DNA from 2 places in the Parabacteroides timonensis genome. Region 1 is predicted to be linked to the other one. Evidence: riboswitches for the same ligand, from Rfam matches in the RefSeq annotation. Region 1 holds a riboswitch; the other holds the start of a gene.

Region 1 (3,429 bases):
TGTAGTAGCTGTTGAAGGCGAAGCTGCTGTTAAAGCAATCGTTAAATAAGAAATAAATAATAATTAAAAGAATGCTTCTCTACTCTTCCCTTCGGGGAAGGGTGAGTAGCCTGTGAAGGTGAACAGATTGGAAGCGCAATTTTAGTAATAAAAATAAAATAAAGTTCATCCATGAGTACCACTGTGAAGTGAGGAAATGGACAAAAAAACAACCCCGTCGATATTTATTGTCGATGGGGTTTTGTTTTTAAAGAGCTCCAGGAAACTGAGTCTATTATGTTAAATAGAAAAACCGTATTATATAGAAGACGATTCCTGACGGAAAGCATCTTTCATATAATACGGTTGTCTTATATGAACTAATAATTCTTATTGATTCAAAGCCTGCTCAATATCCGCAATAATATCGTCCGCACTTTCGATACCGACAGAGAAACGGATCAGATCCGGAGCAATACCGGCTTCCTTCAACTGTTCGTCTGTCAGCTGGCGGTGTGTATGGCTTGCCGGGTGAAGCACACAAGTACGTGCGTCTGCTACGTGAGTAACGATAGCTGCCAGCTTCAAGCTATCCATGAACTTGATAGAAACCTCACGTCCACCTTTCAGGCCGAATGACAACACGCCACATGAACCGTTCGGCAGATATTTCTTTGTCAGGTCATAATACTTATTCCCTTCCAGATCCGGATAGTTCACCCAAGCAACCTTGTCGCAGTTCTGTAACCATTTAGCAACAGCCAATGCATTTTTACAATGCTGTGGCATACGTAAATGCAATGTTTCCAGACCCAAATTCAACAGGAATGCATTCTGTGGAGACTGGATAGAACCCAGGTCGCGCATCAGCTGGCTGGTTGCTTTCGTGATATAAGCCATCTTGCCGAATGTCTTTGTATAAGTCAGTCCGTGATAAGATTCGTCCGGCTGGCAAAGGCCCGGATATTTGTCGGCATGTGCTTCCCAGTCGAAGTTGCCGCTGTCGACGATACAACCACCGACAGCAGTCGCGTGTCCGTCCATATATTTAGTTGTAGAATGTGTTACGATATCAGCACCCCATTCGAACGGACGGCAGTTGATCGGTGTTGCGAATGTATTGTCGACGATCAAAGGCACACCGTGGCTATGAGCGATACGGGCAAACTTCTCAATATCCAACACCATTACTCCCGGATTGGAGATCGTTTCGCCGAACAATAACTTTGTATTCGGACGGAAAGCCTTACCGATCTCTTCTTCGCTGGCATCCTGATCGATGAAAGTGCATTCGATACCCAACTTCTTCAAGGTAACGGACAGCAAGTTGTATGTACCTCCATAAATACCAGTTGCACTTACAATATGATCGCCGGCTTCACAAATATTGAAACAGGCAAAGAAATTGGCCGCCTGTCCCGATGAAGTCAACATGGCGGCAACACCACCTTCCAACGCCGCTATTTTGGATGCTACGGCATCATTTGTCGGGTTTTGCAGGCGGGTATAAAAATAACCACTCTCTTCCAGGTCGAACAATTTAGCCATCTGTTCGCTGGTTTCATACTTGAATGTAGTACTCTGATAGATAGGAAGTACACGAGGCTCTCCCTTTTTAGGTTGCCAACCACCTTGTACACACAAAGTTGCCGGCTTGAATGAATTGCTCATATTTTTTATGTTTGCTATGTAATTATATTCTGCAGACAAAAGTAAAGAATAGTTTGTTCTGTTTACACAAATCTTCGATCAATTATAAAAAATACACTATTGTTTCAAAATAATCTGTACCTTTGTACCCAATTTTGGTGTCACGTTTCCAATTCCACGGAAAAGTGATGAAAAGGGAATCAGGTGAAAATCCTGAACAGACCCGCTGCTGTAAGCTCCGCCAAAGTCTTTGAGCACGACTCAATCCACTGTTCGCAATGAATGGGAAGGACGTTCAAAGATGGAGTAAGTCAGAAGACCTGCCAAGATAACAAGTTTAAAGCTTTCGGGAGATAAGGCTAAAAAACATATGAGAAAGAACATTCATCTACTTACCGGAGGTTCTGCCTGTTCATGTGTTCTATTGTTTCTTTCATCGAAAGCATGTAAAAAACAATTAATGAATTTGGTGAAATGAGAGGTTTCATGCATGTACTTCTGTTATTGATTTGTTTGTTCCCTGTAAGTCTGGCGGCACAGAATAAAGTGATTTTATCCGGCGAAGTAAAAGAAAAGGATGGGACACCACTCCCGTTGGCTACTGTCGCTATAGAAAATACGACTTCGGGAACGTATACCGACGATCGGGGACGTTATTCATTGTCGGTAACTCCCGGTAAACGTACCCTTATAATTAGGCTGTTAGGTTACAACACCATAAAAACCGTTGTCGATATCCGTAAAAATACGACAATGAATTTCACAATGGAAGAAAACTCCATAACCCTGAATTCGGTTGAAGTATACGGTAAAACGAAAACCCAACAGGTAAAAGAAAGTGCTTTTTCTGTCAATGCGTTGGATGTTAAACCACAGATCAACACACTTAAGAATCTGAATGAAATGGTGAACCGGACAACCGGCATTAAGATCCGGGAAGAAGGTGGAGTCGGTTCAGACTTTGACTTGTCTATCAACGGAATGTCGGGTAACTCCGTCCGTTATTTTATCGACGGAATGCCTTTGGACGCCAAAGGCAGCGGTGTTTCACTGGCTAACCTGCCTGTTAATATCATCGACCGGATCGAAATTTATAAAGGAGTGGTACCAGCCAGCCTGGGAGCAGATGCGTTGGGAGGAGCAATCAACATTATTACTAACCAGGTGAAGAAGAATTACCTGGATGTTTCGTACGGTATCGGTTCTTTCCATACACACAAGGCTGATTTGAATGCACAATTTGTAGATCCAAAGACAGATTTGATCATCAGGCCGACTATCGGAGTCAATTATTCGAAGAATGATTATAAGATGAAGGATGTTGAAGTGTGGGATGAAAGTGCACGTGATTTTGTATTGGTAGACCGTAAACGTTTTCATGATGATTATTTCTCTTTTCTGGGACAATTGGAAGTCGGGTTTGTCAATAAATCCTGGGCAGATGCATTCTTTATTTCAGGTTCTTATTCTAAAGTAAATAAAGATTTGCAGACCGGGTCTATCCAAAGTAAAGTATATGGTATGGCAGAAAGAAAGGTAGATGCCTGGAATATTTCAGCTCGTTACCTGAAGCAGGATTTTTTGATCAAAGATTTAAAATTAAATGCCTCTCTTTCGCATACCTGGGATCATTCACTGACAGTCGATACTGCATTTCGTAAATATGACTGGAATGGAGATTACATCAATAGTTCACGAAACGAAATTACCGGACGTGACCGTTCGTTACGTCATTATAAACGTCCGCTGACCATTATCCGTACCAACTTAGATTACCGCTTTAACAACAATCATTCTCTT
Region 2 (3,429 bases), on a different contig from region 1:
CTGTTGAGGTAGGGAGTGATCTCTTGGCTGCTGCCCGTGCTTTATGTGGCGACGAGCCGGGGATAGCTTGTATTCTGGGAACCGGTTCGAACTCCTGTTATTACGATGGTAAAGAGATTATAAAGAACGTTTCTCCCCTGGGATTTATTCTGGGAGATGAGGGAAGCGGTGCTGTATTGGGTAAGCTATTGATTGGGGATGTCTTGAAAAACCAACTACCTCCGGCCCTTAAAGAGCAGTTTCTTACACAATATGGGTTGACTCCGGCATCGATTATGGACAAGGTTTACCGGCAACCTTTCCCTAACCGTTTTCTGGCCGGCCTTTCCCCTTTTATACGGGAGCATTTGGATGAACCTGCCATTTGGGAACTGGTCACCCGTAGCTTTCTGGCATTTTTTACCCGAAACGTGAAGCAGTATGATTGTTTTGAATTACCTGTCCACCTGGTCGGTTCAGTCGCCTGGTATTATCAGGATATACTGAAAGATATTGCTTTTGATTTGGGTCTCCATCTTGGAGCGATTGCGCAAAGTCCGATGGAGGGATTGATTGCGTATCATGGTAAGTAAACTTATATTTGATTATGTCATTTACTAAAATAACAGAACAAGATTCATTATATAATGACCTGGAAGAGAAATCTGTTCGGGAGTTGTTGGAAGATATAAACACAGAAGACCAGAAGGTCGCATTGGCAGTGCAAAAAACAATCCCCCAGATAGAGAAACTGGTAGATCAGATCGTTCCCCGGATGAAACAGGGAGGGCGTATCTTTTATCTGGGGGCCGGAACAAGCGGTCGGCTGGGAGTGCTCGATGCTTCTGAAATACCTCCTACTTTCGGAATGCCCCCTACTTTGGTGATCGGTCTGATTGCCGGTGGCGATACAGCTCTTCGCAATCCGGTAGAGAATGCGGAAGATGACATGGAGCGTGGTTGGGAGGAATTGCAGGAGCATCAGGTCACGACCAAAGATACGGTGATCGGTATTGCTGCATCCGGTGCGACCCCTTATGTGATTGGAGCTTTGCGTAAAGCCCGTGAGCAGGGGATACTGACAGCCTCTATCTCTAGTAATCCGGATTCACCCATGGCTGCTCAGGCCGATGTGGCGATCGAAATGATTGTCGGTCCGGAATTTGTAACCGGTAGTTCGCGTATGAAGTCCGGTACGGGACAAAAGATGATTCTGAATATGATTTCAACATCTGTTATGATCCGGTTGGGGCGTGTAAAAGGCAACCGGATGATCAATATGCAATTGACTAATCAGAAACTGGTCGACCGCGGAACGCGGATGGTGGCAGAGGAGTTGGGACTGAGTTATGGCCAGTCGCAGCGACTCCTTCTCATGTATGGATCGGTAAAGGCTGCCGTTGATGAATATCGAAAACATAATATTTGATATTTTTCATCAACTGATGGAGAACGAAACGAAAATATCTCTATATTTGCGATGTGCATTGTTCCGGACCTGTATCCGCAGGAAAGGATTAAAAGGGAATCGGGTGTAAATCCCGGACAGTCCCGCTGCTGTAAGCTTCATAACGGATTGGGCAACACTAGTGCCACTGTTCTTTTTTGAATGGGAAGGCGCTCAAACCGGAAGTAAGTCAGAAGACCTGCAAGGCATGTTATTTCGACGGCTTCGAGGAAAGGCCGGAAGAGAACAGGGGGCAGCTTGTCGTCTCCACTATTCTTACTCCCGTTTCCCCTCTAGCTGTCTGAACGTTTTTGTTTTTAATTATTTTGCCATAATAATTAGGAAAAGAGGCATGGATCGGTTTGCGGGATGAGCTCCGTAATCGGTGCATGCTTTCCTTTTTATGAATGAACAGGATGATAGGAATACTTGTTTATTATAGGAAAAGTGCGTTTATTTGCAAACATAATTAATTAACAACAGGCAATATGAAGAAGGTTACAGGTTTAGTTTTGGTTATTTTGATGGTATTCATAGCCGTGCCGGCTAAGTCACAACTGAAGTTCGGATTAAAAGGAGGAGTAAACATATCGTCCGTTCATCTGAATTCTGATATATTGAAAGCGGATAATGTGACAGGGTTCCAGATCGGTCCGATGATCGAGACAACAATTCCACTGGTAGGTATCGGACTGGATGCGGCGATCCTTTATTCTCAGAAAGGACTGGAACTGAAAGCGAAAGGTACTGAAAAGACCAGTATAAAAACGGATTATCTCGATGTACCGGTCAATTTGAAATGGAAATTCGGTATTCCTCTTGTTAAAGCTTATCTGTCGGCCGGACCCTATATCGGTTTCCGTGTCGGAGGAGATAAAATCTGGAATGTTTTGGGCGAACAGATGAAAACAAAAAACTTCAGTGCAGGACTAAACTTCGGTGTAGGGGCTGAATTGATAAGCCATTTACAGGTAGGGATAAATTACGGATTGGGATTGACTGACAATTACAGTGCAGACAAACTGGATTTGGGAGGTGCTAAGAACCGTGGATGGTCTATAACAGCTGCAGTTTTGTTTTGATAACAGATAAAAGATATGCAGGGCCGGACTTTAACAGTCCGGCCTTTTTTGTTACTTTTGACCTCGTAAATGAAATACGCAGATGTCATATTACCCCTTCCGTTAGAGAATAGCTATACTTATAGTATTCCTTCCGATCTGGAAACTGCTGTCATTCCCGGTTGTCGGGTGATTGTCCATTTCGGTAAGAAGCGCTATTATACGGCGATTGTAATGGATGTGCATGAACGCAGGCCTGATACGGATTTTGAAACGAAAGAAATTTATGCCTTGTTGGATGCGACTCCCGTACTGCGCCGTCCGCAACTCCGTTTCTGGAAATGGATCTCATCCTACTATATGTGTAAACTGGGGGATGTATATAAAGCAGCCTTGCCTTCCGGTTTGAAACTGGAAAGTGAAACGGCTGTCACCTATAATCCCGACTTTGAGGCAGATGCCCCTTTGAGGCCGAATGAACAGTCGGTACTGGACGCTTTTACCGGTGTCCTGAAACTGACCGTGTCGGAACTGGAGAAAAAGACAGGGCTCCGTAATGTAGTTCCTGTAGTTGCTTCCCTGATGGCCCGTGGAGCGGTAGTGGTGAGTGAGGAAATGAAACGGGGATTTGTCCCGAAGATGCAAACCTTTATTCGCTTATCGGAAGAATATGCTACTGAAGAACGGTTACAGGCGGTATTTACAGATTTTAAGCGGGCGAAGAAACAGGAACTTTTATTAGTTTGCTATCTGGATCTGAGTCATGCCTTGAATCCGGCGTTGGTTCAGGAAGTCTCTAAGAAGGAGTTGTTGGAACGTAGTGGTTGCTCTTCCACGATCTTGGATGGACTCTTGAAGCGTGGTGTTCTGGTAAGTTATGAAAAAGAAGTGGGGCGTTTACAGGTTCCGGTCTGCCGTCTGCAACCTCTCAGCCCGTTAAGT

The links. Region 1 has a riboswitch for cobalamin ahead of BQ7394_RS03845 (TonB-dependent receptor). Riboswitches for the same ligand answer to the same signal wherever they lie in the genome.
Region 2: linked by a shared signal. The riboswitch ahead of BQ7394_RS18625 (porin family protein) and the one ahead of BQ7394_RS03845 (TonB-dependent receptor) in region 1 are both predicted to bind cobalamin.

What each region holds. Positions count from the first base shown of each region.
Region 1 is NZ_LT669940.1:788,027-791,455, forward strand. It holds gene BQ7394_RS03835 (DUF6383 domain-containing protein) at 1-49, shown strand, start outside; gene BQ7394_RS03840 (O-acetylhomoserine aminocarboxypropyltransferase/cysteine synthase family protein) at 370-1,650, opposite strand; cobalamin riboswitch at 1,769-1,971, shown strand; gene BQ7394_RS03845 (TonB-dependent receptor) at 2,104-3,429, shown strand, end outside.
Region 2 is NZ_LT669941.1:2,761,317-2,764,745, reverse strand. It holds gene BQ7394_RS18635 (ATPase) at 1-572, shown strand, start outside; gene murQ (N-acetylmuramic acid 6-phosphate etherase) at 587-1,408, shown strand; cobalamin riboswitch at 1,450-1,647, shown strand; gene BQ7394_RS18625 (porin family protein) at 1,915-2,508, shown strand; gene priA (replication restart helicase PriA) at 2,578-3,429, shown strand, end outside.